DNA from 3 places in the Romboutsia sp. genome. Region 3 is predicted to be linked to each of the others. Evidence: riboswitches for the same ligand, from Rfam matches in the RefSeq annotation. Region 3 holds a riboswitch; each other region holds the start of a gene.
What was found. Region 3 has a riboswitch for glycine ahead of AC11VW_RS08190 (GrdX family protein). Riboswitches for the same ligand answer to the same signal wherever they lie in the genome.
Positions count from the first base shown of each region.

Region 1: linked by a shared signal. The riboswitch ahead of AC11VW_RS11880 (threonine aldolase family protein) and the one ahead of AC11VW_RS08190 (GrdX family protein) in region 3 are both predicted to bind glycine.
Region 2: linked by a shared signal. The riboswitch ahead of AC11VW_RS01540 (alanine/glycine:cation symporter family protein) and the one ahead of AC11VW_RS08190 (GrdX family protein) in region 3 are both predicted to bind glycine.

Region 1 is NZ_JBXKIW010000074.1:102,667-114,024, reverse strand. It holds gene AC11VW_RS11925 (hypothetical protein) at 23-313, opposite strand; gene AC11VW_RS11920 (hypothetical protein) at 611-883, opposite strand; gene AC11VW_RS11915 (hypothetical protein) at 1,186-1,536, opposite strand; gene AC11VW_RS11910 (YfcC family protein) at 1,882-3,411, opposite strand; gene AC11VW_RS11905 (hypothetical protein) at 4,225-4,686, opposite strand; gene AC11VW_RS11900 (hypothetical protein) at 5,328-6,002, opposite strand; partial or broken gene AC11VW_RS11895 (IS1595 family transposase) at 6,302-6,652, opposite strand; gene AC11VW_RS11890 (DUF4177 domain-containing protein) at 6,834-7,049, shown strand; gene AC11VW_RS11885 (aspartate/glutamate racemase family protein) at 7,195-7,845, shown strand; glycine riboswitch at 8,013-8,118, shown strand; gene AC11VW_RS11880 (threonine aldolase family protein) at 8,328-9,374, shown strand; gene AC11VW_RS11875 (YczE/YyaS/YitT family protein) at 9,817-10,497, opposite strand; gene AC11VW_RS11870 (MarR family winged helix-turn-helix transcriptional regulator) at 10,503-10,922, opposite strand.
Region 2 is NZ_JBXKIW010000015.1:2,214-13,571, forward strand. It holds gene AC11VW_RS01535 (BglG family transcription antiterminator) at 21-1,877, opposite strand; glycine riboswitch at 2,306-2,394, shown strand; gene AC11VW_RS01540 (alanine/glycine:cation symporter family protein) at 2,620-3,990, shown strand; gene AC11VW_RS01545 (DMT family transporter) at 4,091-5,146, opposite strand; gene AC11VW_RS01550 (TetR/AcrR family transcriptional regulator) at 5,244-5,846, opposite strand; gene AC11VW_RS01555 (FUSC family protein) at 6,106-8,040, shown strand; gene AC11VW_RS01560 (cupin domain-containing protein) at 8,452-8,784, opposite strand; gene AC11VW_RS01565 (cupin domain-containing protein) at 8,786-9,124, opposite strand; gene AC11VW_RS01570 (hypothetical protein) at 9,611-9,895, shown strand; gene AC11VW_RS01575 (peptide MFS transporter) at 10,194-11,358, shown strand, end outside.
Region 3 is NZ_JBXKIW010000051.1:20,816-32,173, forward strand. It holds gene grdD (glycine/sarcosine/betaine reductase complex component C subunit alpha) at 1-595, opposite strand, end outside; gene grdC (glycine/sarcosine/betaine reductase complex component C subunit beta) at 609-2,141, opposite strand; gene grdB (glycine reductase complex selenoprotein B) at 2,283-3,632, opposite strand; gene grdA (glycine/sarcosine/betaine reductase complex selenoprotein A) at 3,657-4,136, opposite strand; gene AC11VW_RS08175 (glycine/sarcosine/betaine reductase component B subunit) at 4,183-5,469, opposite strand; gene trxA (thioredoxin TrxA) at 5,682-5,999, opposite strand; gene trxB (thioredoxin-disulfide reductase) at 6,053-7,018, opposite strand; gene AC11VW_RS08190 (GrdX family protein) at 7,127-7,498, opposite strand; glycine riboswitch at 7,598-7,712, opposite strand; gene AC11VW_RS08195 (M3 family oligoendopeptidase) at 7,884-9,578, opposite strand; gene yidA (sugar-phosphatase) at 9,861-10,676, shown strand; gene AC11VW_RS08205 (hypothetical protein) at 10,749-11,036, opposite strand; gene AC11VW_RS08210 (hypothetical protein) at 11,054-11,353, opposite strand; gene AC11VW_RS08215 (peptidase associated/transthyretin-like domain-containing protein) at 11,350-11,358, opposite strand, start outside.

The sequences.
Region 1 (11,358 bases), on a different contig from region 3:
TTCCTAATATTAAGTTGAGTTTTTACTTATTTCTTTTAAATATGACTGGGCAAAAGTTTAAGCATATAGCACCTACAAATGCACCTACAATAAGACTAAAATAGTTGTGTTGACCATATTTTTCATTCAGCAATTGTTTCCAATACTCAAATGAAAATGTAAATAAAATCAGCATAAAACTCAAAATAGTTCTGCCATATTTGTGCTTTTTAGATTTACCAAATAATTTGTTATGAATATCAGTATTTTCAATTGTCCAATTGAAAATAGCATAAAAAACAGCAAAGATTATAAAATATGTAATAAACTTCATTTTTCCTCCTATAGTTTTGTAATAACTTACAATTGAGTATTATAGTTACATTATAACCTTATTAAGAATTGAAGTAAATTAATACTATACTCTAAAAATAGATTTAAAATATAGTATTTTCCCATTTGTGCAGTAAAGGTGATGTTTTTGTGAGCACCTATTTTCATAAGTTTTTATCACTTTTATATTTTTTGAATACATTGATATTACTTTAATTTACAGGTTATACGCAGATTTTAAAGTGTTATAGTTTCCTTGTAATTAAAAAAGTAACCTCTAAATAGGTCACCTCTTGAATTACAGTAAATAATTATATTTTAATTTAGTGAGAATATGTAATTTTGAATCTGCATAATGCCAATATATAAACCTATTGAAAACATCACTATGAGAACAATTCCTATTATTAGACTTATTTTTTTCTTTGTTTTCTTTGTTTTCTTTAAATAGGTTAAGCTCTCTCAATCCTAATCCAAATAGAAATATACCTAAAGTAATAGGGCCTAATTCTGGAATAATTATACCCATAAATAAATTAAATATTAAATCAAGTATATTAATATTCTTCAATCCCCTTTGAATATTAAAAATATATATATTATCCCCCCCATAAATAATATTTATAATCCCATACCCCTTTTGATAAAGACTGTAACGGAAACAGTCTTTTTTTATTGCCTAATTAATGTAGAGCATAAGGCACTTACTATTAATTAGCTAACTTTGTGATAAATACGCTGTGAAAATAACTGTATCTTAGTAATTCCAATACTTTACGTTTTAAGATACAGTTATTTATTAAACTTTATGTCCATTAGTTCGCAATATATTAACATTGTTATGTATAGTCCTACCTATAAATTTGACTAATACTATATTTTTTTTGGAATAAGCATATTTATGAACTTCTTTTTCTTTCTATGACATAATACCGTACCAACTATTCCCCATATACATAATATTATTATCATAGTTTTTAAGTCTTTTACTTCAAACAAAAAGAACATTACATCTAATATTAATAAACTAGTAGCAGTTTTAATTGTTTGTATCCCTTGAAATCTACAATATGTAGTTTTATCTATATCTACATTATGTTTTTCACTAAGTTTAGTTAGATAATTTTCTATACCAAACAAAAAGTTTGTTTCACACGTATGTATACCTGATAATAATAAACCTATAGGTACAAAAAGTATACAAACAAATTGTTCTATATTCACATCATTCACCCCCTAATAATCCCTATTTATACACTATCAAAAAAATTCAATTCGCATTATATAACAATTGTGAACTTATCTTTATTATAGCATTCACTCAATATACACACTGTATTTATAACCTTTTTATCATTTTTTATTTTCTTGAATATATTGATATTACTTTAATACCCAAGTTTTCCACAGATTTTGAATCATTATAATTAGCCTACTCTTTTATTTAGTACAAGAGATGTTTTATTGAACATGAAAAATGAGACTAATAATTTTTTATATTATTAATCTCGCTTTATTCATTATTTAATTATATTATTGCAACATGATGAATTTTATTAAACTTCAAATTTATATAATAACCCCAACCCCAAGTACTACTATAGCAAGTACTGCTATGATAACCATTAAAGGCGTTACAAATTTTAACCATTTATCATAAGTTATATTTACCATGGAAAGTGATACTAATATTAATCCTGTTGGTGTTATAAATCCTATAAGACCTTGCCCAAATTGATAAGCTGTTACTATTATATCTCTATCTACTCCAACAACATCTGCAAGAGGTGCCATTATAGGCATTGATAAAACTGCAAGTCCTGAAGATGATGATATGAAGAAACCTAGTATTATGTAAACAAAGAACATAACTGTTGAGAATATTACACCACTCATATGTGCTACTCCACCACTTAGTCCATATAATATAGTATCACTTATCATACCACCATCCATGATTATAGTAACACCACGCGCAAGTCCTATTGTAAGTGCAACACCTAATAGTTCAGCCCCGCCTGCTACAAATTCTCCTACAAATTCTTTTTCACTAAGATTTGCAAAGAATACTAATATGAATGTTACAAATAAAAATAGTGCAGTCATTTCTTGGAACCACCATCCAAGCTCCTTAACCCCATATATCATTACTCCAAATGCTAATGCAAATATAAGTAGCATAAGCTTTCTTCCTAATGTGAATTCCGGTACATTATTTTCATCCTGTCTTAATAAGAATTGATCTTCTAATTCTTTCTTTTGTGAATATATTAAAGATTTTGTTGGATCTTTTTTTACTTTTTCAGCATATTTTATTGTGTATATTATACATATAGCAAGACCTGCTACTAACATAAATAATCTTGGCAACATTCCGCCTGTAAAGTCTATTCCTGCTGCATTTGATGCTATAACTGTAGCAAATGGGTTTACTGTTGATGCCATAGTACCCATTATAGACCCTAGATATATTGCTGCTATTGCAACTAAAGCATCATAACCTGCTGCTAAGAATATTGGTACAATTATAGGATAAAAAGCGATTGTCTCTTCTGCCATCCCAAAGGTTGTACCACCTAGCCCTACAAGTACTGTTATAACAATTATTAACCAAACTTCTTTTCCTTTTGATTTTCTAGATAAAGCACTTATTCCAGCTGTAAATGCTCCTGTTTTATTTATTACTCCAACTATCCCGCCTATTACAATTACGAATGCTATTATATCTACTGAGTCATATAATCCTTGTACTGGAGCATTTAAAAATGTAGTTATCGCTTTAAATATTGTTGGTTTTTCTTTTGGTAATTCTTGATAACTACCTGGTATTGCTACTGGTTTACTTATAGAACCATCTGTAAATTTACTTAAGTCAGTTTTTACTCCAAGTTCATCTAATGTTTTTTGTGTTGCTTCTTTGTCAGATATTTCACCTGTTGGTGATTCCATTTTGAATACATTCGCGTCTTCATCATACTGCAACTTCGCATATTTACCTGAAGGTATTACATACGTAAGACCTAATACTAGTAACATTACTATTAGTATTACTGTGTATGCCGTTGGAAATGAAATTTTAGACTTTTTTGTTGCTGACATATAATATTCCCCCTTGATTAAATCTTTTAAAACCCTAACATTTACAATATTCAGAATATATATATATTCTACGTATAGATGCATTTTCCATTTTATTTCACTGTAATTTTATTTTACTAATACGTACAATTTTTGCTAACTACCTACAAACTATATCCGTTGCTCAAGCTTAATAATTGCAATTAATAAAAAAGTGTAGTATGTAATTAGTTAAATAAAAACCAGCAATTTAAAATTACTGGTTTTGTTTCTTAATATAAGAAGGTTATATCGTCGATTCTTTCTTGTATTTAAGAATTAAATCTGCAATAAGCATTCCAACTAATAATATACCTGTATAAACAAAACACCATATTAGGATAAATATAAAAACTATGTACTTTTATTATGTATAAAAATAAAGCGCACTCTAATTTTACACTATAATTTAATTGATATTTTAAAATACATTTTAATATAATATAAATTAATACTTGTAATACAAAATTTATAAAAAAAATAAAATAAAATATAAATTTTATGTAAAACTTTTTTTATATTATAGACTTATATGTAGAATGCTGGTATATTGTATACATAGACAACAATAAATGACATAAAATGATAAGCATTAGGCGTTGACTTAATTTTAAAATAAAATTAATATTCTTCAATCCCCTTTGAATATTAAAAATATAAATATTATCCCCCATAAATAATATTTATAATCCCATATCCCCTTTTGATAAAGACTGTAACGGAAACAGTCTTTTTTTATTGCCTAATTAATGTAGAGCATAAGACACTTACTATTAATTTTAAAATGTTTCACTACTATAAGTTTGTATCATACCCAACTACAGTCCATATTCCTGTATCATCTTGCCTTATAAGTCGTTTTAAATATACTCTTTTTATAGGAGTCTTACTCGCAGTTACTTCTATCACTGCCTCTTTTTCATTTTCTTTAATTACTTTTAACTCTTCATACTTAATAGGATAATCTCCCTTGATACCTTCAGGAGAAATTTTTAGACTTACAAAAACTTGAGCTACAAAAACAGGGTCTAGTCTCCATGGAGAATGCCCCCCATCAACACTTTTCTGAGAATTTTCTTCTATTTTTAAATTAACAGGGACTTCAACTTTTGGTACTAATTTCTGTTTTTCTATTGGTGCTAAATTTATTTTTGCTCCCATATAAGTATTATTCATAGTAAATGATGCAATAGCAGCTAATATACAAGCTACACACAAGAAATATATTTTTATTGAATTTTTCTCTTTATTATTCATAAATCAATTCCTCCATTATTTAATGATATTAACTTGTTGTTTTAGGATCCATTATTGAGTATTAGTAATTATTTTGTCCAAAAAAAATATATATTTAGTGGATTTATTAAAGATAATTTTATGAATTAAATATTGCTCCATTCAGCCAAGAGAATGCAGAATATATATATAACATATTTGATAATTAAGATATGAATATTAACTTGTGTAGTATAAAAAATATGAACAAAATTTCCTATTCTTATTTCATTTTTCTTTTAAATTTTAACCTTCCAAGTGTAAGTGAAAAGGTATTTGCAATTTCATAAAAAGTTTTGATATAAGTCTAAATCCTTTTAGATATAGTTCTGCTCTTTTGAATATGTATAAGAAAAGAAATTCTTTTTCGAACATTTTTGAACATAAGTAATGACACCTCTTTCGACCTTTAAAATACTATATAAAAATAAAAATGTCACAACTGTAAAGTTAGGCTATGTTAGCTTACTTCGTGATAATTAGAGCATAAAAATAACCATACCTTAGTATTTTCAATGTATTGAAACCTAAGATGTGGTTATCTATCTAATTTACTATAAATTGTTCGTAATATATTAAAATTGTGAAGATTTCGGTCAATATTTTTAAGCATACTTTAAGTATTATTTACTCCATATGTCTTTTAAAAAAGCAAAATAAAATACAAGAATGGCTATACCATATATCCATCTACTTATCTTAATAGTTTTTTCACTGATATCATACTTTACTAAATTATTTACAATACTAGGTACAATAAATTTATATAAAATAAATACTGGAAGTGCTATGTATATGATAATAGCAAACCAAAAGTTATAAAATAAAGTATCGAGTAAAAATTTAGATCTAATTTCAGCAGGAAAAACAAGTGTAGCTATGGTCCAAAATAGATAAATAAGCATACCCACATATAATTCTGCTAGGTAGCGATACTTATCATATCTTATAATGTATTTTACATAATAGTCTTTGTCCAAAGGTGTAGATAGATTATCTAGAATATCTTCTTTAGTCAAAAACTTTGAATTATCACTATACATATAAACCTTAACTATGTACATAACAATATTTTCAGTATTATTGCCTGTGCTTGATAAATCAAGCGTAGGAAATTTTTTAGAGACCTTATCTATTCTAAATGCTTTTTTATCTAGCATTTCACTAAGCTTATCTTCTAGTGTAAACCTTAAATCATCTTTTTTATCAATTTCTATTTTTATAAAAAAGTTATTTTCATGGTAGAGTATATCATCATAATCATTTTTAACTATTATTCCTACAATTTTTTTATCCATAAGTTCCCCCCTATAAATGCACGTTTCATCTTTATCTACTTGACATCTGTTGAAATAAGTTAATCTATTTCTCATGCTATTCTTAATTAAATATCCTGCTATAATTATAGATATACCTAGAGTATATACTGATGAGCTATCCATAATTTCTTTATCTATAAATTTATTTAGTCTTTACTTCATATTATGTTAACAATTGCGTACTTTGATTATATTATACATAATATTAAATTATTTTCCAATTACAAAATAGTTTCATTAAATTGAAGTGTAATTCCTTATTTTAAGTTAGCTCAATTACGGTCAATTCCAGTTTCAATGCACAGTTGGTCGTTAAAAATTCCTCTTTTCTTCTTATCCTTTTTGCTTTTACCTCTTTTTCTAGGTTCTCTAGGCATCTTAAAAGTAGTGCTTTTGCAATGATTCCCTTTGTACGAACGACGAACAAAAACTTCGTCAACCTCTACAGCGCCTTCTACAGTATCGTTTTTAAGTGATAAATTGATAACATCCAAAATTCTATGACGCATATAAAAAGATGTTTTAACATCTACACCAACTTCTTCTGCACATTGTCTTATAGATAATCCTAATATCATTAATTCGCAGTATTTAAGCCATTTGTCTAAACCTAATTTTGTATTAGAGAATGCAAAATACAATCCTTCACTTGAATTAGCTGTTAGGATTTCAAAGGAGTTAAATACTCCGATTGAAGAATTATTTATCTTTGAATTTTAACTATTAACTATTAACTATTAACTATTAACTATTAACTATTAACTATTAACTATTAACTATTAACTAAGTTTATTGTTTTGTGGAAGTTATATGTATGAGTATAAATTTATAGAGGTGCGATTAAAGAAAGGATTTAAAGTTAAAACTGGTGACACTTTTGAGGAATGTAAAGATATTGTTCAAGAAGAAGCAAAAAATGGATGGAGATTAAATCAAGTTATTATTCCAGTATGTGAAAATACTGGTATATCACCATATTCAACAGCATATTGTTATCAAATTGTTTTTGAAAAAGAAATAAAATAATTATTTAAAAATATAAAAAGAGGGCAATAGTGCTAAAACTATTGCTCGTTTTATATTTACAACCAGAAGGAATTGGACTGAAAATATAGAACAATATAATAATTAAATCCGAAAAATATGCTACAAATCATAGGAGGTGATATGTATGAATTGTGTTAAAGTTGGCGTTATTGCAGGAACTCCTGTAGATACTCAAATGGGGGTAGATTTTTTAATATCAAAAGGGATTAATGCACGTGGATATTGCGTATCTTCATGTCCTCAAGAACAATCAAAATTTCAAATATTATCTCCTTTTGAACTTGCGGATGAAATTAGAAAGATAATAAGAAAAATAAAATCTGAAAGTATTGATACAATAATAATATATTGTAATTCTCTAAGTGCTGCAGTTGATATGGATAAACTGTCTATCGAAGAAGATATAAGAATTATTACTCCACTTAGCGTTTATAAAAAAATTGCTTACAACTTTAAAAATATTGGTGTACTAACAGCTAACAATAAAAGTTGCGCAGGTATTGAAAAAGTTGTACAAAGTGTAAATTCTGATTGTAATGTTATTGGAATAGGAATACTTCCTTTAGTTATAGATATAGAAAAAGGCATATCGGCTAAAAAAATAGTTGAAAAATTTGCATTAAGAAATGTGATGGAATTTTATAATTCTATAAAAGTCGATGTAGTTATCTTGGGATGTACTCACTTTCCTTATTTATATAATGAATTGAAAAAATATACCGATATTCCTATTCTTGATCCTGCACAGTTAATGTATGAGATGATATATAAATGATAGTTATATATCTTTTTTTCGTATCTAAGGAAATCGTTATATTTATGAAAGATTTAGAATGTTATGAAAAAAAATGAAATTAACTTTACAAATAAATAATAATGGCATATAATACAATTTATAATTTAATATACTCGGATGAAGGTAGTAGGATTAAAACTATTACTGGACGAACCTCTGGAGAGACTCTATTTAGAGCACCGAAGGGGCAAAGTTGGTTAAATACAATTTTTAATCAACCAAACTCTCAGGTAAAAGGACAGGGGATATATCAAAGCCTATGATATATTTCAAAGATATATCATAGTTAATGATATATTTCTAATATATATCAAAATTGATGATATATTTCTAACTAGAGGCCAGATCATATTGATTTGGCTTTTATTATTAAAAAACAAAATTTATATTTGTTTTTTATATCCTTATAAAAATAGAGATAAATTAAATTAAATCTAATATAACAATAAGGAGATGTTTTTATGAAGATGTTTTTAAGTGATAATAACTCAGGTGTGCACCATAATATTTTGGAGGCTATGGTAAAAGCAAATGAAGGACATGTTTTTCCTTACGGTAATGATGCATATACAAAAAAAGCTGAATTGAAGTTTAAAGAACTATTTGGACAAAATACAGAGGTATACTTTGTATTAAACGGAACAGCAGCTAATATTATTGCGTTAAGTGCTGCTTTAAGACCTTATGAAAGTATTATATGTACAGACAGTGCTCATATAAATGGTGATGAATGTGGAGCTGTAGAAAGATTTACTGGTTCAAAATTATTACAAGTACCTAATGTAAATGGAAAAATATCTGTAGATGATATAAAAAAAATGCTTATACTTAAGGGGAATTTTCATAGAACCCAACCAAAAATGATTTCTATAAGTCAATGTAGTGAATTTGGAACAGTATATACGGTAGAAGAAATAAAAGAAATATCAAAGTTTGCACGTGAAAATGACTTATATTTACATGTAGATGGATCTAGAATTTCAAATGCAGCTGTCTCTCTTAATACTAATTTTAAAGAAATGATAACTGAAGCAGGAGTAGATATATTATCCTTTGGAGGAACTAAAAATGGGCTTATGTTTGGTGAAGCCATAGTTATTTTAAATCCTAATATAAGTAAAGATCTTAAATATATAAGAAAACAAGGTATGCAATTAATTTCGAAAATGAGATATATATCGGCTCAATTTTTAGAATACCTAGAAAATGATTTATATTATAAAAATGCTAAACAAGCTAATGACATGGCTATGTTATTAAATAATGAACTAAAAGATATAAAAGAAATAGAAATTATTTATCCTGTTCAATCGAATATGATATTTATGAAAATACCTAAAAATATTATAAAACATATTGAAAATAAATATGAGTTTTATACAATAGATGAAAATGATGGGTCAATAAGATTTGTAACGTCATTTGATACTACCCAAAAAGATATAGAAAATCTTGTGAATGATATTAAACTTGGATTAAAGTTAGATATTGAGGCAATGTTAGTGTAGCTGTTACAGGTGCAAACTAAATCCCAATTCTTAACATTCAATAGCTGAATATATTGAATTTACTATGTTTTTACTTTGATAAGTTCTGAGAATTTGAAAACACTACAGTTTTTGATAATGTACTTCAAAGTTGTTGTATGAAGCCAAGCGAACTGGTGGAAACAAAGTAGTTATATATAACAATCAGAGTTAAGTAAACTTATTGTTGTGTGTATATTTCTTAAAATGGATGTATATTTTTTAAAAAAAGGCCAATAATAAAAATATGATGCGGATATAAAAATACAACCTACCTCCCCCATTTAGGTTTAAAACTACAGTACCCCAACTGTAGTTTTTTTGTATGTAAAAAGTAATATTTTTTTGAACAATGGGTAAATATATTAATCTATTTTATACCATCTTTGTTCGAAATTCACTCTTATTTCAGATTCTGTTAGTTTTATAGAAGGGCTTTTTTATAATAATATAAGTTAGATAGTTTATTTAATTGTATTGTCCAAAATTTCAATGAAGCCTGCATAACAGGTCCAATTAAAGGTATTGAAATAAATGTACCAATGGAAACAGGACCACCAATTAACCATCCAGTTGTTAATGCCATTATTTCAAGTAAGGTTCTAGATAGTCTAACAGAAATCGAAAATCTTTTGGCTATGAATAAAGTCATACCATCTCTAGGTCCAGCCCCTACTTTAGATGCCACATACATTCCTGAACCAATTCCCATAAGTACAATACCTACTATTAACAATATAATTTGTGATGTTAATCCTTTAAAAGATGGTATTATGTTTAAATCTAAAATACTATTAAGGAAAAAGCCAACTAATAGTATATTTAATACACTCCCAATAGCGGGTCTCTTTTTTTCAAAAAAACATGTCATTAAAACCATAACAACCCCTACGATTTGAACCCAAGTACCTAAAGATAAACCAGTCAAGTTAGCTAGTCCAATATGCAAAACATCCCATGTTGCTACTCCTAGTCTTGCTGTAATAACAGTTGCTACTCCTAAAGCCAAAACAAATATTCCTAATATAAATACTAAAACTCTAATAATATAGATAAAATTCATTCCTACTGTATTATCTATTATTTCATAATTCTTTTCTTCCATATACATTATCCTCTTTCTAAGTTTGTCATCATCTTTTCTAAAATGTTATTAAAAATATCTATTTCTTCTTTAGTAATATCTTTTAGAGCATTTGTTTCCACATTACTAAAAGCTTCATGAAACTTTGGAAACATCTCATAAGCTTTTTCAGTTAATGTTAGATATCTTTCACGTTTATCCTTTCCTTCTTGACGTACTACCCATCCCATTTTTTCCATCCTAGTTAATGTCCTAGTAATCGTTGGCGGCTCTACACATAGGTACTTACTTAATTCAACTTGTGTACACTGCTTTTTTTCATATAAGTATGTTACAATTCCACATTGTGAAGTATATAATCCAAGAGGAGAAATTTTTTCATTTAACTTTTTATTAAAATATCGAGCTAGTTGATTTACTTTATGACCGTATAGATTCATTTTCATTTCACCTCCAATTGTTTACCTAGGTAATAGTTACTTAGGTAAGTATATCATTGAAATTAATAGTTATCAAGCTTTAGCTTTATTGACTCTATCTAAGTAATGACCTCCTCTATTTATGATACGATTCATCATTATTTATTCTAAAAACTGTATTCTTAAGATTACTTTATTAACTTGTAAAATATTGATTTAAAAGAAGGTCAATATTTGAAAATAGAAACTGATACAAATTACCCTATTACAATAATGTCAAAAGATAATTCTACAGAGGAATATATATACAACGATACTAAAACGCTAGAATAAAATATAATTTCAACTAATACAATAGATAAAAATGGTAATTATGAATTAATGATAGACTTTAATGAAATAGAAGTTTTTAATTTTGATGTTTTTATAATAAATAAATAATGAAGAATTATATGGTAAATAA
Region 2 (11,358 bases), on a different contig from region 3:
TAATTTTAAGGTTAAGCTACTTATTTAAACATATTCACAAACTTGTCAAAATTTTTATTTTCACATATGCTTATTACTTTTGATATAGAATCTACTCTTTTATATATATCTAAAAATAATTCTTCATAATCTAATATTTTATCTTTATCAACTGCCAACATTATTACTAATCTTACTTTGTCCATTTCCCAATGTATAGGATTTTTTAAAATACCTATTGCTATTTTACTTTCATTTATTAATCCATTAGCACCATGAGGAATAGCTACCATATTTCCTATTTCTGTTGTTGCTATTCTTTCTCTTTCTAAATAAGATTCTTTCATTATATTATCTATATAATTCTTTTCTAACAGTTTATCGCACATATAATTTATCACTTCTTCTTTACTATTCATATCAATATCTATAAAAAATAAGTCTTGCTGTAATAAATTTTTAATTTGTAGATCTATATATACTTTTTCAGTTTCTATATACTTTTCAATCATTTTTATTTCTTTTTTAGTAAGCATTGGCGATACATTTATTACTGGTATATCTTCTAAGCTTAATGGAACTGTTGATATTACAAAATCAACGTCTATAGCATTTATATAATCTACTAAGTATGATGGTATTATTTTAATAATTTCTAATTTTTCTTTAAATATATTTTCTAATTTTGATTTTATAAGCATTGATGTACCTATACCTGAGGTACAAACTATTATAGTTTTTAGTACCTTTTTTTCATCGTTTTGTGAAGCTCTCTCTAAAGCCCCACCAACATGAAGGGCTATGTTTGCAATTTCATCTTCACTTATTTCTATATTTAAATATTTTTCTATTGTTTTTTTAGCAATTTTGGCTAACTCAAAGGCAAATGGGTATTTTATTTTTATATCATTTACAACTATTGTGTACTGATTTATGTCTAACTTGAGTCTTTTATATAGATTATTTATATGATTATATAAGCATTCTTCAAATATTTTATCATTACTAATATCTATAGATGTTGCTATTTTTAAATCCTGTACAAATTGTCTTATAGAACTTATTATTATATCTTTATTTTCATTATTGTTTATTATATATTCTTTTTTGCTTTTATAATTTAATATATATTTTTTTATATACTTTTTTTCTTGTTGTAAACAATATTCTTCTTTATTTTTATTTATATAAATAGATTTATCTTTATCGCAATTATATATATATACATCTTGATCTATATTTCGGCTTAATGATATTAATATATTATTTAAGATATTTTTAAATTCTATATCAGTTATAATTAACTTTTCATCATCTAAACAGTCTAATAATATCTTATTTATAGTAAATATATTATTTTTTACATATTGTGTTAAAAAATCATTTATATTTAATTCATTATCTTTTTTATTATACAAACTTACTATACATTTTATAATATCTTTCTCTTCACCTAATATAATTATTCCTTGTTTGTGCTTTGTAGCTATTTTTATATTATATTTGCCTAATATTTTTTTAACTTCTTTTAAATCATTTTTTACAGTAGATACACTTACATACATAGAGTCTGCTAAATCGTCTAATCTAATAGCATTTTCATTTGTTGTGCTTAAGTTTAGCATTGTTTTTATAATATACATAACTCGATCTATATCATTATAGATATTAGTATTTAAATTCAATTCATCTAAGTTTCCTTCTATTTTGTATCCAACACCTCTTACAGGCATTATTTTACTATTTTTAAGAACTTTATTTATCTCTTTTATTTCACTTTGAATTGTTTTTGTTGAGCATCCTATTTCTTGACTTAAAGCTATGCTACTTACTGCATTACTATTACCTGACAATGTCTTTATTATGTTTAATTGTCTTGGAGTTATATTTACCGTCACAAAAATCACCTTTATTCTAAATAATTATTTCTAATCTATTTTATATATTCTTCTGTAAGATTAAATTCCTTATACAGATACTCTTCTATAGTATCATAATTTTCTTCAATGCTACATTTACATATTCTTCATTTACTTCAAATGTTTGATTTAATTTTTCTAGCTGTACAATTATTTAATACTACTAAATTCTCCAGATATTTTATTAGTGTTATAGTTTTTTGTATGATAAATTGTTTATTGGTAGTTTACAATATATCTAATTAAAATATTCCATTGACATTTGTCGCAATATTCTATATTATCATTATAAATAATGCTAACAACAAATCAATACCCGCTTGAAGCTTTATAGAAGAGTTGCTAAATTTGGCACACCGAAGGAGTTACACTCTCAGGTACTTTTATAAAAAGTAGGACTGTAAAGCTTAGGGAACTCTGGAGAGACCCATTATGGGCGCCGAAGGGGCAAGGCAATTACGCTCAATCTCTCAGGCAAAAGGACAGGGATTATATACTATACTTAGTACTTTTTTTGAGTACCTTTTTATAGTATGTCGTTTATCCAGAGCTAAATCTATGCTAGATTTAGCTTTTTTTAATCTACCTGTCAATTAATTCATTTTACTCTATTGATTTACTAGGGCATAAAATTCACTTCGCTCTTTGATGTTAAAATATATAAATTTTGTATTTTATCAAATTTAAATCGTGAGCGAAAAATATTAAGGAGTGTATTTTTATGAATTTAATTGATGTTTTAAACCAAATGAACTCTTTCATATGGGGTCCACCTTTACTTGTACTATTAGTTGGTACTGGTATCTTATTTTCTTTTAAGCTTGGATTTTTACAAATTACTAAGCTTCCTACTGCTCTAAAGCTAATTTTTAAAGCTGAAAACAGTGGTAGTGGTGATATTTCTAGCTTCGGTGCTTTATGTACAGCTCTTGCTGCTACTATTGGTACTGGAAATATAGTTGGTGTTGCTACTGCTATAAAAGTTGGAGGTCCTGGTGCATTATTTTGGCTATGGATTGCTGCATTCTTTGGTATGGCTACTAAATATGCTGAAGGTGTACTTGCTATAAAATATAGAACTAAAGACAAAAACGGACAAGTATCTGGTGGGCCCATGTATTATATCGTAAATGGTATGGGTAATAAGTACAAACCTCTTGCAATTTTCTTTGCTGTAAGTGGTGTGTTAGTTGCACTTTTAGGTATTGGTACTTTCACTCAAGTTAATTCTATAACTGATTCTCTTAATGGAAGTTTTGGAGTTGACCCTAGAATAACTGGAATTATTTTAGCCTTACTTGTTGCTTTAATTGTATTTGGAGGACTTAAAAATATATCTAAAGTTTCAACTACAGTAGTTCCTTTTATGTCTGTTATTTATATATTGATGTGCTTATTAATTCTTGTAAGTTCATTTGATAAAATACCATCTACTTTTATGTTGATAATAAAAAGTGCTTTTACTCCTACTTCTGCCTTTGGTGGATTTGTAGGTGCTAGTGTTTCTATGGCTATTCGAAATGGTATCGCTCGTGGTGTATTTTCTAATGAATCAGGACTTGGTAGTGCACCTATTGCTGCTGCTGCTGCTAAGACTGAGTGGCCGGCTGAACAAGGTCTTATTTCTATGACTGGTACTTTTATAGATAGTTTAATTATTTGTTCTCTTACTGGTTTTTCACTTATATTGTCAGGTGTTTGGCATGGAAATTTAAATGGTGCTCTTATGACTCAAAGTGCTTTTGAAAGTGTACTTCCTGGTATTGGGCCTTTATTTTTAACACTTAGTTTAAGTTTGTTTGCTTTTACTACTATACTAGGGTGGAGTTATTATGGTGAAAGATGTTTTGAGTTTTTATTTGGTACTAAAGGTATAAATGGTTATAGAATTATTTTTGTTTTTATGGTATTGCTTGGATCATTTTTAAAATTAGAAGTAGTTTGGATAATTGCAGATATTGTAAATGGTCTTATGGCTATTCCTAACTTGATTGCTCTGCTTTACCTTATGCCTGTGGTTGTTTCTGAAACTAATGTTTATATGGATTATTTAACATCTAAGAAAGAAAATTATATTCACACAAATCTATAGAATGCTCAAAATACCTAGTGTGTGATTACACACTAGGTTCTCTTTATAGTATGATTTATTAAAATATTTAGTAAGATACTTTTTGATGATTTTTTCTAGATTAATGTGAGTGAGAATGATGCATATCTGGAGTATGGTTATGAGTGTGTTCTATTGACTCATGGCTATGTTCATGACTATGTTCTTTATTTTTAAAATCCTTATGAGTATGATTGTGATGACCATCATTATGATTATGTCTATGCTCATGCTGAATAATTTCATGAATATGATTATGTTTATGTTTTTCTACAGCAGCATAATACGCACCAAAAATCATTAGAATAACTGCAATAACAAAATTCCATGTTACTGTTTCATTGTACATTAAAAGGGATAGTCCTACACCAATAAAAGGTGCAACAGCATAATACGCACTAGTTCTTGCTGCTCCTAATTCTCTCTGTGCAGTTATATAAAAGAATATACTTAACCCATAAGCAAAGAAACCTAGAATCAAGGCTATAAATATATACCCTATATCACTTGCATATTCTTTAGTTAAAAATGCTATCATAAGCGACCCTACTCCAGATCCTAATCCTTTAATAACTACTATTTGCATAGGGTCTTTTAAAGACATCATTCTTGTACAATTGTTTTCAAATCCCCAACACATACAGGCTAGCAAAACAAATATTGAACCTATTGAAAATGAAAAACTACTAAAGTCTGCTACTGATAAAATAATACTTGAAGCAGTAATAAAGAAAATTGCTATCCATAGCCTTTTGCCAATTGATTCTTTAAAGATTAATAAAGCAATAAGAGATGTAGCCACAATCTCAAAGTTATTCAATAACGAAGCATTTGAAGCTGTGGTCTTGCTTAACCCAATCATCAAAAATATTGGTGCAGCAATATCTAAGACTATCATCCCTACAGTAAATGGAAGCTCTTTTATTCCAATTCTAGCTTCTTTATGTTTGGCTCCCGTTGAGTTTTTTATCAAACTCATAAGTAACATACCAATACCTGCTCCAAGATATAGTAGAGCCGCCATAATCATAGGAGGTATTTTTTCTAGTAAAAACTTAGATACTGGTGAACTTATTCCAAACAATGCAGCTGCAAGAATTGCTTGAAACACCGCTACATATTGTTTTGATTTTATCATACTCTTTTCTCCCCTTTTGAATGTTTAAATTCTAATATCATTATATTCTATGTTTATTTTTTGTTAGAATATTTTTGTGAAATAACTTATGAAAAGTTTAAAACATATAATCATATATTAGGCATACCATCTCATCTATGAATTTCATCTTATCATCTTTATTTTCTAATTTTGATATTAAAATATAATTTGCATCTATGGTTGTTAGTATTATTTCACATTTTATATCTAGATTTTTTATATTTTCTTTATTATTAATTTCATCAAAAAAATTCATAATTAAATCTTTTACACGTTGTTTCTTTTTATCATTATATTCTCCTATTTCTTCATATTCTTTTTTTATTGTTTCTATATCTTTATAAATAAAAGCCAACTCAGATAAGAGTTCTATATTTTCAATAAAAAAATTTTTTAATATTTGTCTTTTATCATTTTCTTTAGATAGTTTTTCTAAGATTTTTTCTAATTCTAGATATTTTTTCTCAGATATTCTATTTAATATTTCTAAAAAAATATTACTTTTATCATTAAAATAATTATAAAATAATCCCGTTGATACTCCTGCTTTTTTTGCAATTTCCTTTGAATTCGTATTATAAAAACCTTTTTCATTAAATAACTGAAAAGCTGCATTTATAAGACTTTCTTTTTTTTCTATAGCCCTTTTTTGTTTGGGCTCTCTTATGTTTTGTTGCATATAATCACCTATTCCTACACATTATTATTATAATTATATATTTATCTAATATATTAATCAATAAATATGAACTAAATTTCAGTTTTAGTTGACTTTCTTTATTTGAAATATTAAAATAAAATATGAACTAAAGTTCATGTTTCTACATCGTATTTATCAAAGAAGGATTTTTTATGAAAATTAATTCTTTATTATTTTTCTAAATAAAATTTATAATTATACGAAGTAATAAAAAATAACTGCAAAGGTGTGATGTAATATGAAAAGTAATACAAAAAATAATTTAACTTTAATTAGGATGAAAATATTTTTAATAGCTTTAGCAGCTGTTTTGATATTTTGTATATTTGGAAGAAACAACTTGGTAGTTGGAGTAGGAGCAGTTATTATAGCGACAACTATGTTTGGAGAAGATTATACTGCTAATATAGCAACTACCACTCTATTACTTGCTATAATAAATGTCCTTATAGGAGTTTTTGCATATATGGCAATTCTAAATTCCTTTTTAGGATTAATTCTTACATTTTTTATAAGTTTCATTATTTACTATTTATTTAGTTATGATGCTAAGGCCTCAAAAAGTATTGGATTTATCATAACATATTTAATGTTAGTATATTCCCCAGTTCCGTTGAATGATATGCCTATGAGGTTAGTTGCTCTTGCATTCTCAGGAATAGTAATAATGCTATTATATTATACTTTATCTAAGTATAACTTTAATGCTGTTGTAAATAAAGAAATTATAAGTGTTATAGATTCAATAAAAGAAGAAATAGATTTGATTTTAGCTGATGAAGAAATAAATGATAAAAATAAATCTCTAAATATTAGATTGAAAAATATAGAACTCAAGATATATGAAAGAATGTTCAATTCTAAAAAGGAATTAGACAGTATTTATATAAAAGATATAATAATAGTTTTATTAAAAAAAATTAATACAAATCTTCCTATTGTAAAGAAAAAAGAAAGCAACATAATTCTTCTAGAAAATATAAAAAAAATATTTGAAGACATAAAATTATATATATTAAATGAAGATAGTTTAGAAAATTTAAAAGATAACTTAAAAAAGTATCATCATAACCTAGAAACAGATAAAATAGCAAATGATATAGACAAGTATAATTATTATAGTTTAAAAGCTTCAATAGAAGAAATTTATAAATCTATAGAAGATATGGATAATATTAAATCTGTTTATATAAATGAAAGAATTAAATTATTAAAATTAATTAAAGAAAATATGTATGGACTTAAAAATAATTTTAAAATGAATTCATTAAGATTTAATTTAGCAATAAAAGCATCCATATTAATTTCTTTATCTGTTTTTATAGTAAATTATTTTCATATCTATCAAGGACAATGGGCTATATATACAATAGTAATAGTGTTATTCCCAAATGCTGAATTTAACAAGGAAAGAGCTAAAGATAGGATAATAGGCACTATTATAGGAGCTATTTTATTTAATATAATAAACTTATTCATAAATGGTAATATAGTTTGGATGATAATTTTATTACTTATATCTGCGTATGCTTCAACAGTTATAGTACCTTATAATACGAGATGTATATTTATAACATTTAACGCTATATTAGGTATTCAAATAATGTATCCAAATAATGCAGTTTTTATGTTGACTGAATATAGAGTGCTGTTTAGTTTAATAGGTGTAATTGTTACAGCAATAATAATGAATGTTTTCTTCCCTTATAAGTTAAAAGATGATACTAAAAATACTATATTAAAATATATAGATTTAAATCAAAGTATTTTAAATGAATTAGAGAAGGATAACATAGATAAAAATAAGTTAGAGATTATGCTACTTGCTGATAATTATTATTGGAGAAGAATCAATTATAATAATAAAGAATTAAAATGTAATGATATTGAAAATCTATTAAGTGAACAAAGTAATTTTATTACTGATGTAAGCTTTTTATTCAAAACAAGTAATTATGTAGATAATAATGCTGCTTTTGTAAAATCAATAGCAATGAATTTTAAAACAAATATTACTGACAATAATTTTGATGATAAAGCAAAAGAAATCTTTAATTCACTAAGTAGTGATGCTGAAAGATTAATAGTAATAAGCATGTATAAAATCTACTCAGATGTTAAAAACATAAATTTATCAGGTGAAAAAGTTATTACTAATTTGAATAATCTGTAATGAGTTTCCTTACTATAAATGATATGTGAAAATATTTTTAAATTTCAATTCTCTTATTATAAGCATAACTTGCAAAAATGCTTTTTTAGTACTAATTATATGGTTATGACGTACTTTTCTTAAAATACGCAACAAGGGCTTACTTTATCATAGTAAGCCCTATTTTATTAAGTCTATATATACCATATTGACTATAATTTCATTAATGCAAACTTCAAGTATTCTAATACTTACAAATCATATCACACTTGTTTTTGATTCTTGCCTCCTTTCATAAAAGCTTGAAAAAATATCTCACAAGGTAAATTTTATTTATAAAATTATCCCCTAGCGAAACTATTCAAATGATGATATTAGTAAATTCTTAGTTTAAATTAATTAAGCTGCACTTATATTAAGTACAGCCTTCGTCTATTTTACTAGTATGTTATACATTTTAGAATTGTCTAGAACTTCTAATCCATAGTCTATATCTGATTCTAGTGCAATTATATCACCTGTTTTTATAATTACTTCATCATTTTCTTTATATACAATTTTAATACTTCCTTCAATCATTATAAATAAGGTTTCCATTTCATAGTATTCTTTATCTATACTTTCTCCCTTTGCAAGAGAGAAAAATCTTATTTCTACATTCTCATTATTTATTAAAGCTTTACTAGCTATTTGGTTTCCCCTATGACTTACTATTTCATTTATATGTATTGGTTCATAAGGCTTAATATTTTTAAGATATTTCATATTAGTCCTCCTTAACTACTACCAGAAGCATTGACATATTTTCTTTAGCTGTTACTTGATGAGGAATATTAGCTGGCATAACTACCATCTGCCCTTTGACAGCCTCCATAGTCTCATCTCCAATTTTTACTGTAGCAACACCATCAGTTATGTATATAAGAGCATCTCCTTTAGCTGCATGTGGACCTACCCCTTCACCTTTCCCAAATGCAAATGCAGTGATTCCAACACCTTTTTTTTGAGCTAATGTAACTGATTCTATTTGACCTTCTTTTGCAACTACTAAATTTTCAAAATCTACAGGTTTTGCTTTTTCTATATTTTTTATTAATTCATTCATTTATATCTTCTCCTTTTATTTATAAATCTTAAAGACTAGGCAATTATACATTTTTTTATTATTGTTTCCATTTATCAAAGAAATATATACTTGCTTAATCATAACCTATAAAAGAACCATTCTTAGTATAATCGCAGATACAATTTGAATTATAGTAACTCCTAGTGCATAAAATGAGTATTACAGTTTGCAAATCTAACAACGTATTACAATCATGTATTTTAAAATACTTCCGTTTTTAGCATTTATATTTCTTATTTAGTCATACAAATTAAATAAAGGTACATATGTGATTATAATCATATTTAGTATTTCTATTATTTATATATTAAAATTCTTTGAGAATATTTTTTTAAAAAAAGATTAAAATAAGTATGTAATAAACATTTAATATACATATAGCTGAATAGATATTACAATCGTTTGGAAATCATGAATCAATAAGAAAAGGTACTAATACTGTATAAGCACTTGCAGATAAAACAATTGCTAGAACTGGATATAGCGCTTATCTATACAGAATTCAAGAAATTATTTATTAAGAAACAAAATAATATTAACAATATGGAGGTATTTCAAATGAATTTAAATACTAGAGATGTAATTGTGAAAAAACTTCTCGATGCCCAAGAAAATGTACGTGATTATGAAACATTTTCTAAAAAAGTAGATAATAATGAAGTTAGTAGTCTATTTAAACAATTTGCTGAAGAATCAGGTATGCAAGCTAGCAAGCTACAAAAACTACTAGACAAATCTGAAAATAGATAGGAGTAATGTTTCTATCTATGTACACTAACCCTAGAAAACCTATATATTGGCTTTCTAGGGTTTTTATTATAAAAATTAGACAATATAATCCTTATTGTTTTCCATATATATTAATTAGTTTGCTAGATTTCAATTTTATTTTATCATTCGATATTTTTTTCTTACTTATTGTAATTTTCAGTATCTTTTTAAAATTACTTGTAATTCAGACAAATGCATGTTAAAATGTTTTAGAAATCATTAAATTAAAAAAGTTAAAAATAATTCGAAAATCAAAATTTAATAAGGGGGCAATATTATGCAAACAACGAAATCGAATGATACAAAAGTTAAACATCCGCCTGGGTTGTATTTACTATTCTTCACAGAAATGTGGGAAAGATTTAGTTATTATGGGATGAGAGCTTTATTAGTTATGTATTTAACTACAGAATTAATAAAAGGTGGTCTAGGATTTAGTGCACAAAGTGCAACACTTCTTTATGGTTATTTTACAGGCTTTGTTTATTTCACTCCACTAATAGGAGGATGGCTTTCTGATAGATATTTAGGACAACGAAAAGCGGTAACTATCGGTGGTATAACAATGGCTCTTGGTCAACTTACATTATTTGCAGGCCAAAGTAAAACGTTCTTATATTTAGGCTTATTCTTACTTATAATTGGTAACGGTTTCTTTAAACCAAATATATCAACATTAGTTGGTAAATTATATGCAGATGGAGATAAAAGAAGAGATGGTGCATTCACAATATTCTATATGGGAATTAACTTAGGTGCATTCTTAGCTCCACTTGTATGTGGTACTTTAGCAGAAGGTATTTTTGCACAAAAACAAGGTGATGTGATAATGCATTATGGATTTAAATATGGTTTCTTAGCAGCTGCTATAGGTATGATAGTAGGACAAATATTATTTAATGCTTTATCAAATAAATATCTTGGTGACATAGGTAAATACCCAGTTTCACAACAAAAAACTAATGATAAAAATAGTGAAGTTTCAAATGCACCTCTTACTAAGAAAGAAAAAGAAAGAACTGCAGTTATATTCATATTAGCAGCTTTCGTAGTAGTATTCTGGGCAGGGTTTGAACAAGCAGGAAGTTCACTTACAATATATACTCAAGATTTTATAAATAGAAATGCATTTGGAACAGAAATACCTGTATCTTGGTTCCAATCATTAAACCCAGTATTAATAGTTATACTTGCACCAATTATGTCAATGGTATGGACAAAATTAGCTAATTCAAAGCGTGGAGATTTACCAACACCTGTAAAAATGGCTTTTGGTATGATTCTTCTTGGTCTTGGTTTCTTATTAATGGTTGGAGCTGGTTTACAAAGAGGAGATGCTGGAAATGACGTAACTGTAAAAGCAAGTATGATATGGCTTGTTGGAACTTACTTCTTACACACACTTGGTGAGCTTTGTTTATCTCCAGTAGGACTTTCAATGG
Region 3 (11,358 bases):
CTCTCATAACACATCCACCATCTGCTCTTATAGATTCTGCAAACTCTATGTCATATCCATTATCTTTTAATTCTTTTAAACATTTTTCAACTTGTCTAGCTCCATCAACATTAAGTATACCAATTTTAGGATTTCTTATTCCTATACTTTTAGCAGTAGCAACTCCATATATAGCATTTCTAACCATTGCTTCTATTCTATTAGTTGCACTAGTTCCTGTTGTAGTGGCTAATATCATTTCTTTTCCTTTGCCTGGTGTTATTACTCTACCAACTGTAGATACCCCTATTGGAAAATTATAATGCATCGTTACGCATGCATCTATATATCCACTATCTAATAATTCTTCCATTTTTGTATGCATTTCTTTTTCACAGTTTACTTCAACAACCTCAAGATCAGTATCTCCCTTAGGCCCTATAAGAACTATATCAAATAAATTAGACTTTGCTAAATGCGCTCCGTCTACTAAATTATCTACTCCATGCTCACTTCCGAGTGTAGTTAATCCTATTTTTATTTTCTTTCCAAATTCTCCGCTTTCTATTGCATTAGCGATTTCTAGGAGAGTTTCACCTATTATCTTTTTAGCCATAATATTGTTCCCCCTATTCTTCTATCATATCTAATGCTAATTTTTTAAGAGACTTCGCTATTATTTTCTTTATCTCTTCCTTAGATACTCCATTAGTTTCTTCAGTTATTCCATTGTTTCTTTCTACTACAAATGATACTCCATCAAATAAGTTAGTCATTCTTCCTAAGAATAAGCTTCCCTTTCCAACTATCATAGCTCTATTTTTATCCCCAGTGCTTAAATCATCTATTGCAAATCCTATATAAGGAACTCCTGATGGTATATGACCTTGAGTTGGAGCCCATCCTGGTAATCCTTTATTAGCTACGAAATCTTTTAAGTCTTTCTTTTCCATATCTCCACGCTTAACAGCTAATGCACCTATCATTTTATAATTAGCTTCTGGTACATCTCCTGCTCCTGCTGGTTTTGTTATATCTGGATTTTGCATTTCAACAGAGAATACATCTACATCAGTTATTTTTAAATTCGCTCTATCTAGTCCTGAAGTTATAAGAGCTGTCATAACTGCTTGAGGAGAAGAACCTGTTCCAACAGTATGTTTTCCTACTAAATCAGTTCTAATTATTGGATTAATTCCATCATTTTCAGATACAAGCACAGCAAATCCACCTACTACATCTTCTAAAACTGGAAGACCTTTTTTAATATGGTCTTTGGCATTCATTCCAAGTTTTGCACTAGCGCCACCTGCAACTACTACTACATTTTTATATATACCTGATTTTACAAGCGCTGCAGCTTGAATTAATGCATGAGTTGGAGCTGCACAGAATCCTCTAGTATCTGCACCTGTAGCATTGTTAAAACCTGCTATTTCTGCTATAGATTTAGCAAAATTTCCTCCACCTCTTTGATTTATATCTCCACAAGCTTCTTCTGAACATTCTATAACATAATCTATGTCTAATGAATTTATTTTACTACTTCTTAATAAATGAACACATGATAACACTCCAGATGCCTTAACTACTAAATTTTCAAGGATAGTATGTGCATTTAAGTTAACATCTACATCATGAGCCCTTTTTATATACCCAACAAATTTTCCTTCATGATACAATCCTTCTGCTATATGGGTATTTATTAATTCTAAACCTTCTTCTATATTATTACCCTTTAGTTTACCTACAAATGGAGATAATTCAGGGTAGTTATTTTCAATTTTAGTTTTTACACTGCTTGCAAACTCTTCACTTAATTTTACTAAATCAAAAGCATCACACATTTGCATTAAAGCAAAAAATTCATCTTGAGGCATTATCTCCCCTAATTTTCCAGTTCTATTTCCTTCTATTTTTGCATTGCACCAAGGCATAGCTAAATTTTTTAATTCTTCTGGTCTATTGTTTCCTATGTAAACTTGATTTGGCATGTAGTTAATTACATCTTTATAACTTCTTAGATTATTACTTATTTCTTTTAAAAAATCTGAATCTGGATTTGTAGCTCTTTCAACATTACAAGTACTCCCATTTTGTACTATCATATCTGGAGTATGAACAAGTACATAACTTGCACCTTTTAATACTGGATAACTCATAAACGCACCCCCAATAAATTTTTAGATATATCCAACACCATAGTCTTAAAGAGGTGCTGGTTAATATTATGTATTTTCACAAATAGATGGACCAAAAGTCCATCTATTTGTTTTTTATATATTTAATTAATACTATATAATTTAAGCCATAGATTTAGGTTTAAGTGCACTAGTATCTACTTTTTCAAATACTGTTTGATCCTCTACTTCTGTAGTTAAAGCTATTAAAGCTTTTTCCACCAATCCCCTTCTTAATGCTTTTTCCTCAGTAGGATCAAGCGCAGGATTTCCAAGTGGATGAGGTATTGCTATAGTTGGAACTATTCTGTTTGCTCCAACTGTTAATGATATAGGAACTACTGTACACATATGAACCACAGGCACTTCAGTAACTCTTTCTATTTCTTTTACCATCGTTGCACCGCAACGAGTACAAGTACCTCACGTAGAAGTTAATATAATAGCATCTACATTAGCTTCTTTTAATTTATTTCCTATTTCATTAGCATATTTTTTTGCATTTGCAACTGAAGTTCCATTTCCAGTAGTTGCATAAAATGTTTCATGTAACTCTTTTATTATACCTTCTCTTACCATATCTCTTAATACATCAACTGGTAAAACTCTATCTGCATCTAAGTTAGCATACACTGGGTCATATCCACCATGTGCAGTTTCATGAGTTTCTTCAGTTAAGTCATCAAATCCTACTAATGAATATTCTCCATACTTAGAAGCTGAAGAAGATTCTATTCTATCAGGATTTCCTTTTGGAACTATTCCTCCTGAAGTAACTACTGCTATTTTTGCATTAGCTAAATTTTTAAGTGCAGGACTTGGATCAACTCTATCAAATACTGGCATTGGATATTCAGTAACAAATTCCTCACCTTTAATTTTTTTAAGGAGCATATCAACAGCTCTTTTAGATCCTTTTTCTTCATGGAAGAAATTTACTCTAATACCTCTTTCTATGTATCCTTCTTCTTTAGGTGAACATATTTTTTCTCCTTTAGCTAACTTTTGTGCAAATTTAACCATCTTAGGAAGAGCTTTTCTCATACCCGCAGCAGAATCCGATGTTTCTACTATATAAACATCTTTTTTGAACATGTCTGCACCTGGGTTTTCTATGTACATTCCAGTAAGAACAGGTATATTTAAGTTTTCTTGTACTACCTTAGTTATTGCACCTGCTGCAACTCCATATCTACCAGCATTGAAAGCTGGACCTGCTATGAAAAATTGAGGATCAAAGCCTTTTATCATTCCTAATACTTCATCACTTGCACTTTCTAAATTTTCATTGAAATAAGTATCTCCACATACTACTGTACCAACTATTTCCATGTTATCCCCTAATAACTTGTTAAGTTGAACACTTATTGGAGGTAAATTTTCTGCCACATGTGGCTTAGTATCAGCTTTTTCTTCCCCCCCAATTCCAGCGAAGAACTGATTTATATAATGAACTACTCTTAGTTTTTCCATATATTTCACCCCTTTTTTGTTTAATTAATCATTAAACTTACAGAATTGTTCTCTAACACTAGACATTTCTTCTACTATTTCATCAACTTCAAGTACCATTTCCATCATACTTATTTGTTCATCGTAAACAGCAGCATCAAATTCCGCTTTCATTTCTTCTTCTACAACATGATATACTCTAAGTCCTAATTCAACTCCAGCAAGTGGTCCAGCGAAAGTTGGATCACCAGCAGTTACTGTCTCAGCTGCAAGCCCCGCAGCTTCGGCTTCAGATGCACCTAATAAAACCACAAGATTGTCTGCTCCGTGTTTTTCACAAGCTTCTTTAACTCTCTTTTGGTTTTCTAAGTCCATAGCCCCTGCAGCCGTTCAGACAAAACATTCTGTTGAAGAAAATATTACTTCTGCTCCCTCTATACCTTTTATACACTCTTCTATCGCAGGTCCTGGTATACCATCACGGTCACCTATTATAAGGACCTTTTTATTCGCAAGTATGCTCATAGTTATCCCCCTTTAATTTATACGTACTACCTAACTTATTTATATATTAATAAGTTACTGTAGATAATTTTCCAAATCCTGTTTCATTAGTAGCTCCAGTTATAACTTGTATTTCAGCTTCTATGCTTCCATCTTCTCTTAAACTTCCAGCAAATCCACCAGCTATAAAATCTACTACTTCTATATGACCTATTATTTTATCCATCTTAGGAAGTACTATTAATTCATTAGCATTTCCACCTGTTACAACTGCATTTGCTAATACATCTGCATCTGCAAGTGATTGAGAACCTCCATCACGTCCTGCATATTCATCTGTTACTATAACAGTTTTTATATCTTCATTCTCTATTTTTTTACAGTTCATTATAAGATCTGTATCTGGATTTCCAAATCCTTCTTGAGATATTATAACTGCATCTAATCCTAAATACTTACATAACTTAGCAGTCCAGTTAGATGATCTTTCTTTATCTGCAAGGTATACGTTTTCATTAGTTATAATTACACCTACAAAGTTTATTTCTTTTCCATGTTGTGCATATAAATCTTCTACTACAGAGTTATTTATATGAACATAAGATGGATTTTTATCACATGCAGAAACACAGTTACCACTTACAATTGCTCCATCCATAAGTTCTGTTGGGTAAAGCATAGTTGGAACTATTTGTTTTGCATCTACTCCGTATACATATGTATCATGAAGTAATCCTTGAGTTTGAAGCATATATACATATCCTACTTTTGGAAGATTAGGATACTCTGCTATTGACTCTAATAATGGCTTAGTTTCATAAGTTTTTATTTCATCAGGAGTTACATTTCTTCCTGCTTCTCCTAAATATGCTGCAGCTTTAAATCCTATCATTCTAACAGCTTTTTCATGGTTATGTTGCTTTAATCCATCTACAGGTTCTGCTATGACTACTACATTATTAAGTGTAGAGAATGGACAATAATCAGCTCCAGGACCAGTCATATCTATTATACCTTCTTGGAAACCAACTATTTTTCCTGTAGTTACAACTGCACAACCAGAAAGTGCATGAGTTCTTCCTTCTCCTACAGTATCAACTTTTGATATTATTCCTGGGAATATTCCTCCCCTACCTTCAACTTTAACTCTTGGCTCTATAACATCTTTTACTGGTGTTATTCTTACACTTTCACCTGGACGAACTAAATCTATATCTATAGATTTTATGTGCTCATCTCCACCAATTGCTTCAAGCATCTCTTCTTTATTTACGTATAAAACTCCATCTCTTACCTCAGTAACGTCAGCAAACTGAATGTCTTTTATGAAAATTTTTCCTAATTCAAGACGCATACTTGCACCCCCCAATTTTTTACTTATTAAGAATTTAGTAATCTTTAAGTTTGTAAATAGCTTAATCATATAATTTAAAATACTAATTAAGTTATGTATATTTACTCTTAAACCTCAAATAGTATCTATGTCTATTGATTAAGTCTATTGATTAAGCTATTTAACTAAACTTATATATATAGATTTGAGATTTTCTCAAATTTATAGCAATATTAAAGGTATTTTTTAATCATTTCTTCTATATTAGATTTTGTAGCATCATCTTTTGTAACTTCATCTATTTTTGCACCATCTTTGTATATAGCTATAGTTGGAAGACCTAATACTTTCTCTTTTATAGCTAATCTTCTAGCCTTTGTAGTATCTAATTTACAAAACTTGAAGTTATCACCATATTGGTTAGCTAACTCTTCAACCTCTGGAAGTAATGCTTTACAAGGCTCACACCCTTCACTCCAGAAATCTACAACTACTATACCTTCTTGTTTTAAAACTTCTTCTTCAAAAATATTTTTATCTAAAACTACCATATTTTAAATCCCCCTTCATATTTTAATATCTTATTTTAAAGCAAAACATATTTTTATACTTTTGCTTCTTCTAAGTGTTCTAATTTATTATCAATATATTTTTCAGCCACTATTGTAGCTATTGCACCATCACTTGTAGCTGTTACCACTTGTCTTAAAGTCTTAACTCTGCAATCTCCTGCTGCAAATACTCCTTCTACATTAGTTCTCATCTCTTCATCTGTTATTATATATCCTCTTTTATCCATATTTATTTTACCTTTAAATAAGCTTGTTTGAGGATCAAGACCAACAAATACAAATACTCCCATTGTTCCATCCTCTTCATCTGCTTCATATTCTGTTAACTCACCTGTTACAGTATTTTCAAATACAACTTTTTCTAGTATTCCATCACCATGTAGTTCCTTTATAGATGTATTAAACATAAATTCTATATTTGAATTTCCTTTAGCTTTATCTGCTATTGATTTAGCACATGATAACTCATCTCTTCTATGAACTATCGTTACTTTTCTAGCAAACTTAGTTAAAAACATACCTTCTTCAACTGCACTATTTCCTCCACCAACTGCAAATACTTCTAAGTCTGTGAAGAAATCTCCATCACATGTTGCACAATAAGATACACCTTTTCCAGTAAGTTCTTTTTCTCCTGGAGCTCCTAATTTTCTTGGAGTTGCTCCCGTTGCTATGATAACAACTTTGCCTTTATATTCACCTTTTTCGCCTTTTAGTACTTTTATCTTACCATCTATATTAGCTTCAACTATGTTGTCTTTAATCATTTCAGCCCCAAAGCTTTTGCATTGTTCAACCATCCTAGCTATTAACTTTGGTCCACTTGCATCTTCTACAGAACCTGGATAATTTGCTACATCATGTGTAGTAACTATCTGTCCACCAGTTTTTCCTTTTTCCAATATAAGTGTTTTAAGCTTTGCTCTTGCACCATAAAGTCCTGCAGAAAGACCTGCTGGTCCTGAACCTATTATGATTAAATCATATAAATTTTCCATTGAACTACCCCCTTTTATATTTCAATTAAAGGAATTTTAAAATTCCATGTTTGAGAAACCAAATCATATCACTCTTTGTTATTTCTTTAACAACGAAGTAAGATATTGTTATATATATTGAATTCTTTGTAATGTATTATTTAATATATCAAAGTCTATAACTTTAAAATCATCTGTAACTTTTTCTGTCCAATTTGGAGTTATTTTATTTTTTTGAAATTTACTACAAGTGGCTATCGCTTCTTCTATCAATATTAGTGAATTTGTATCTAGATTTTTTCCTTTTTTCATTATTATACTTCGATATGGCGTTTCATTAGGTTTTACGCTTCCGTAAAGTGGGTGTGATAAAAGCTCATAGCCCTTATGTATTAGGTCTCTACATTCTTTTAATATTTCTATGTATGTAATATCTTTATGCAAAATTTCTTTATTTGTAATTTCTTGTTTAACAATTGGGTTATTAGTGATTATTATCATGAATCCCTCTCGCTTTCAAAATTCTATTTTTTTTGCAAATTAAAAACAGAGAAAACAAACCCCAATTTGTTCTCTCTGTTAATATACTCTTCAGAGGTCCGTCTAGGCATAGTATTTTTACCTGAGAATTTCACTTAATTTAATTTGGATTAATAAATTAAGTTTGTCCCTTCGGTCACTTTTATATTTAAAAGTTGTCTCCCATGCCCTTCATTCGGATATCTATTTTTTAATTATAATATTTCTTCCTATAAGTATTATCTATATCATCTAAGTTAAGTATATAAACTTTCTATTTATTTTTCAATATATTTTTCAGAAAATTTTGTATCATTTTTCGAGTTATTTTTATATAAAATTCACTTTTTTGTATATATTTGTATTTTTATAGGTTACTATCATCCACTTGATCTAACCATTCTTTAATAGCATCTATAACATTGTCTACACATCCATCTTCAAATGGAGATTTTAGATTACCTATATTAACAATTTCTAAGAAAGATTTAGTTCCACCAACCCTACATATATCTAAATAACTATTCCAACCTTGTTCTTTATTTTCCCTCATCTTTTTCCAAAACTGTAGCGCACATATTTGAGCTAGAGTATAGTCAATATAATAAAATGGATTTTTAAATATGTGGCCTTGTTTAAACCACCAACCTCCATTTTCTAGGAACTCACATCCCTCATAGTCTTTATGAGGAAGATATTTTTTCTCTAAATCTCTCCATACTTTTTTTCTTTCTTCCTTACTCATAGTTGGATTTTCATATATATCATGTTGGAATTCGTCTACTAATATTCCATATGGAATAAATTTAATTGCTGAAGACAAATGAGTAAATTTATATTTTTCAGTATCTTTTTTAAAGAATAAATCCATCCATGGCCAAGTTATAAATTCCATACTCATAGAATGAATCTCACAACTTTCATAAGTTGGGAAATTTATTTCTGGCATATCGATCCATGTAGACATATATAATTGGAAAGCATGCCCAGCTTCATGAGTTAATACATCTATATCATCTGATGTTTGATTAAAGTTTGAGAATATAAACGGTGCTTGATAATTAGGTATATAAGTACAATACCCACCTGCTGCTTTTCCTTTTTTAGTTACTAAATCCATAAGTTCATTTTCTAGCATAAATTCAAAGAATTCTTTTGTTTCTTTTGATAACTCTGAGTACATTTTTTTCCCATTTTCAATTATATACTCAGGGTCTCCTTTAGGAGTTGCGTTACCACTTAAAAATTCGAAGTTTTCATCTACATATACTAACTTTTCTATCCCTAATCTTTTTTCTTGTCTTTTGTAAAGATCACTTGCAACAGGAACTATATACTTAAGAACTTGTTTTCTGAAGTTTTTAACCATCTCAGAATTATAATCAGTTCTCATCATTCTTATATAACCTAGTTCTACAAAGTTATTGAAATTAAGTTTTGTAGCCATTTTTGCTCTTAATTTTACTAACTTATCAAATATATCATCAAATTTTTCTTCATTTTCTTCAAAAAAATTGTAATAAGCTTTCGATGCTTTTATTCTCATATCTCTATCTTTAGATTGCATAAATTTACCTAATCCAGATAAATTTCTTTCTTCATCCTCAAAGTTTATTTTTGCAGATGCTAGTAATTTACTATATTGCGAGCAAAGTTTATTTTCTTCTTGTAATTCTTTTATTATCTCTTTGGAAAAAGACTTTAAAGAATACTGCGATATTTTTACAAACTGTTGTCCAAAATCTTTTTCTATTTCTTGCTTAAACTTAGACTCTACTACTGATTTATAGAACTCTGAGTTTATCTCTTCGTATAGGGGTGAATATTCATCCCAATATCTTTTTTCTTTTTCATAAAATTCATCTTCAGTATCTATGCTATGTCTTATTGAACATATAGTCTGCATAGTTTGTATATTGTTTCTTCTTTCATTAAGCTCATTTATATTTTCTCTTTGTTCCTTGTAATTAGATGATGTATTTATCTTTTGCACTAAATTTCCAATTTCCTTTTTATTTTCTTCATAATTTGGTCTTTCATATTTGAATTCTGAAAATTTCATATCGATCTCTCCTTATGTTATTTAGCTATATTATTATATATACCAACTATGAGATATCTTATGCAATTATAATTAACTATCTACAAATAATTACTCCATATCTCAAGTTACATTCCATATTATACCATATATTATAAATTCAATATCTACTCTCAAATAACAGGTATCACATTTAGGTTATTAAATACATAATCAGAGTAATTTTTTATTTTAGTTTATAAACTCTGCATATATTGATATAATTATATTTGTCTTATATTTTATATTATTAGGAGGATTAGTATGTATAAATTAATAGCTCTAGACATAGATGGAACTTTATTAAATAGTGATAAAAAGATTACATCAGATGTATTTAACTCTATCCAAGAAGCAAAGAAACAAGGTGCAAAAGTCGTATTGTCAACAGGTAGACCTCTACCAGGAGTCACTCCACTTTTAAATGAATTGAATCTTACAGATGAAGGTGACTACGTTATATGTTTTAATGGAGCAGTAGTCCAAGAAGTGAAAAGTGAAAAGGTGATTTCTAATATAGAGATGACTTATGATGATTTTAAAACTATATATAAAATCGTAAAAGAACTTGATACAAAGGTTCATATAAACACACCAATTAATGTAATAACTCCGCATGAAGAACCTAGTAAATATACGTTACTAGAAGCTGAGTTAAACCAAATACCTATTGTTTATAAAAGTGAAGATGAAATAGATGATAGTATAACATTCTGTAAAATAATGATTATCGATGAGCCTGAAAAATTAGAAGAAATTTTAAATGTTCTTCCTAAAGAAATTTTCGAAAAATATACAGTGGTTAGATCCGCTCCTTTCTTCTTAGAGTTTTTAAATAAAGCCGCTAATAAAGGTACTGCGCTACAAGCTTTATGCGAAAATATAAATATACCTATCGAAAAAACAATAGCTGTTGGTGATGAAGAAAACGACCAACATATGATAAAATTAGCAGGTCTAGGAGTTGCTATGGGAAATGCTCGTGATAGTATAAAAGATATCGCTAGTTATATAACTAAAACTAACAATGAACATGGAGTTGCTCATGTTATAGATAAATTTATATTAAATAAATTATAAATTCATCTATAATATAATTTCCTATGTGCTATAAAAAAATATAAGTAGTATAGTTAAATTTAACTATACTACCTATATTTTATCTAGTTTTGACATGCTATAAGATATCTGTAATGAGTTTATTTCTGTTGGATATATTTTAACCTTATAGTATGAGGATTTATTGTATATTTTCATATAAAATTCACCATTTATATTTGTTGTTGTATATCTATTTAAGGGACACTCACAAATTTGACAACCTTCATAAATAGGATTAACACTACAATTTCTAATCTCTTGTACCTCTACAAGTGCATCTCTTACAGGACTACCATCATCATATTTAACTATTCCATATAGTAAATTACTTTCTTTCATGCTCGCCCTCCTATGTATTATACTGGAGGATAAAATTCTAGAAGATAGTCAACTTTATCTATTTTTTCAAGATAGGTTATAAATTTTCCCTCTATATCAGTTATTAAAAATCCTATCTTAGTTGTTATTGGTGGATTATAGTTTGAATCAATTTTAGATATTATCACTGAAGTGTCGCTTGCAGGAGTTTCGTCTTTATATACTACTTTTCCTATTATTAATACTTGATGTATCTTTGGTATTATAATAGTCTTACATACTAAATAATTTTCTTTTAATTCTTGCGGTGTAATTATGATTTCAGTGTACGTCTTCATATTGT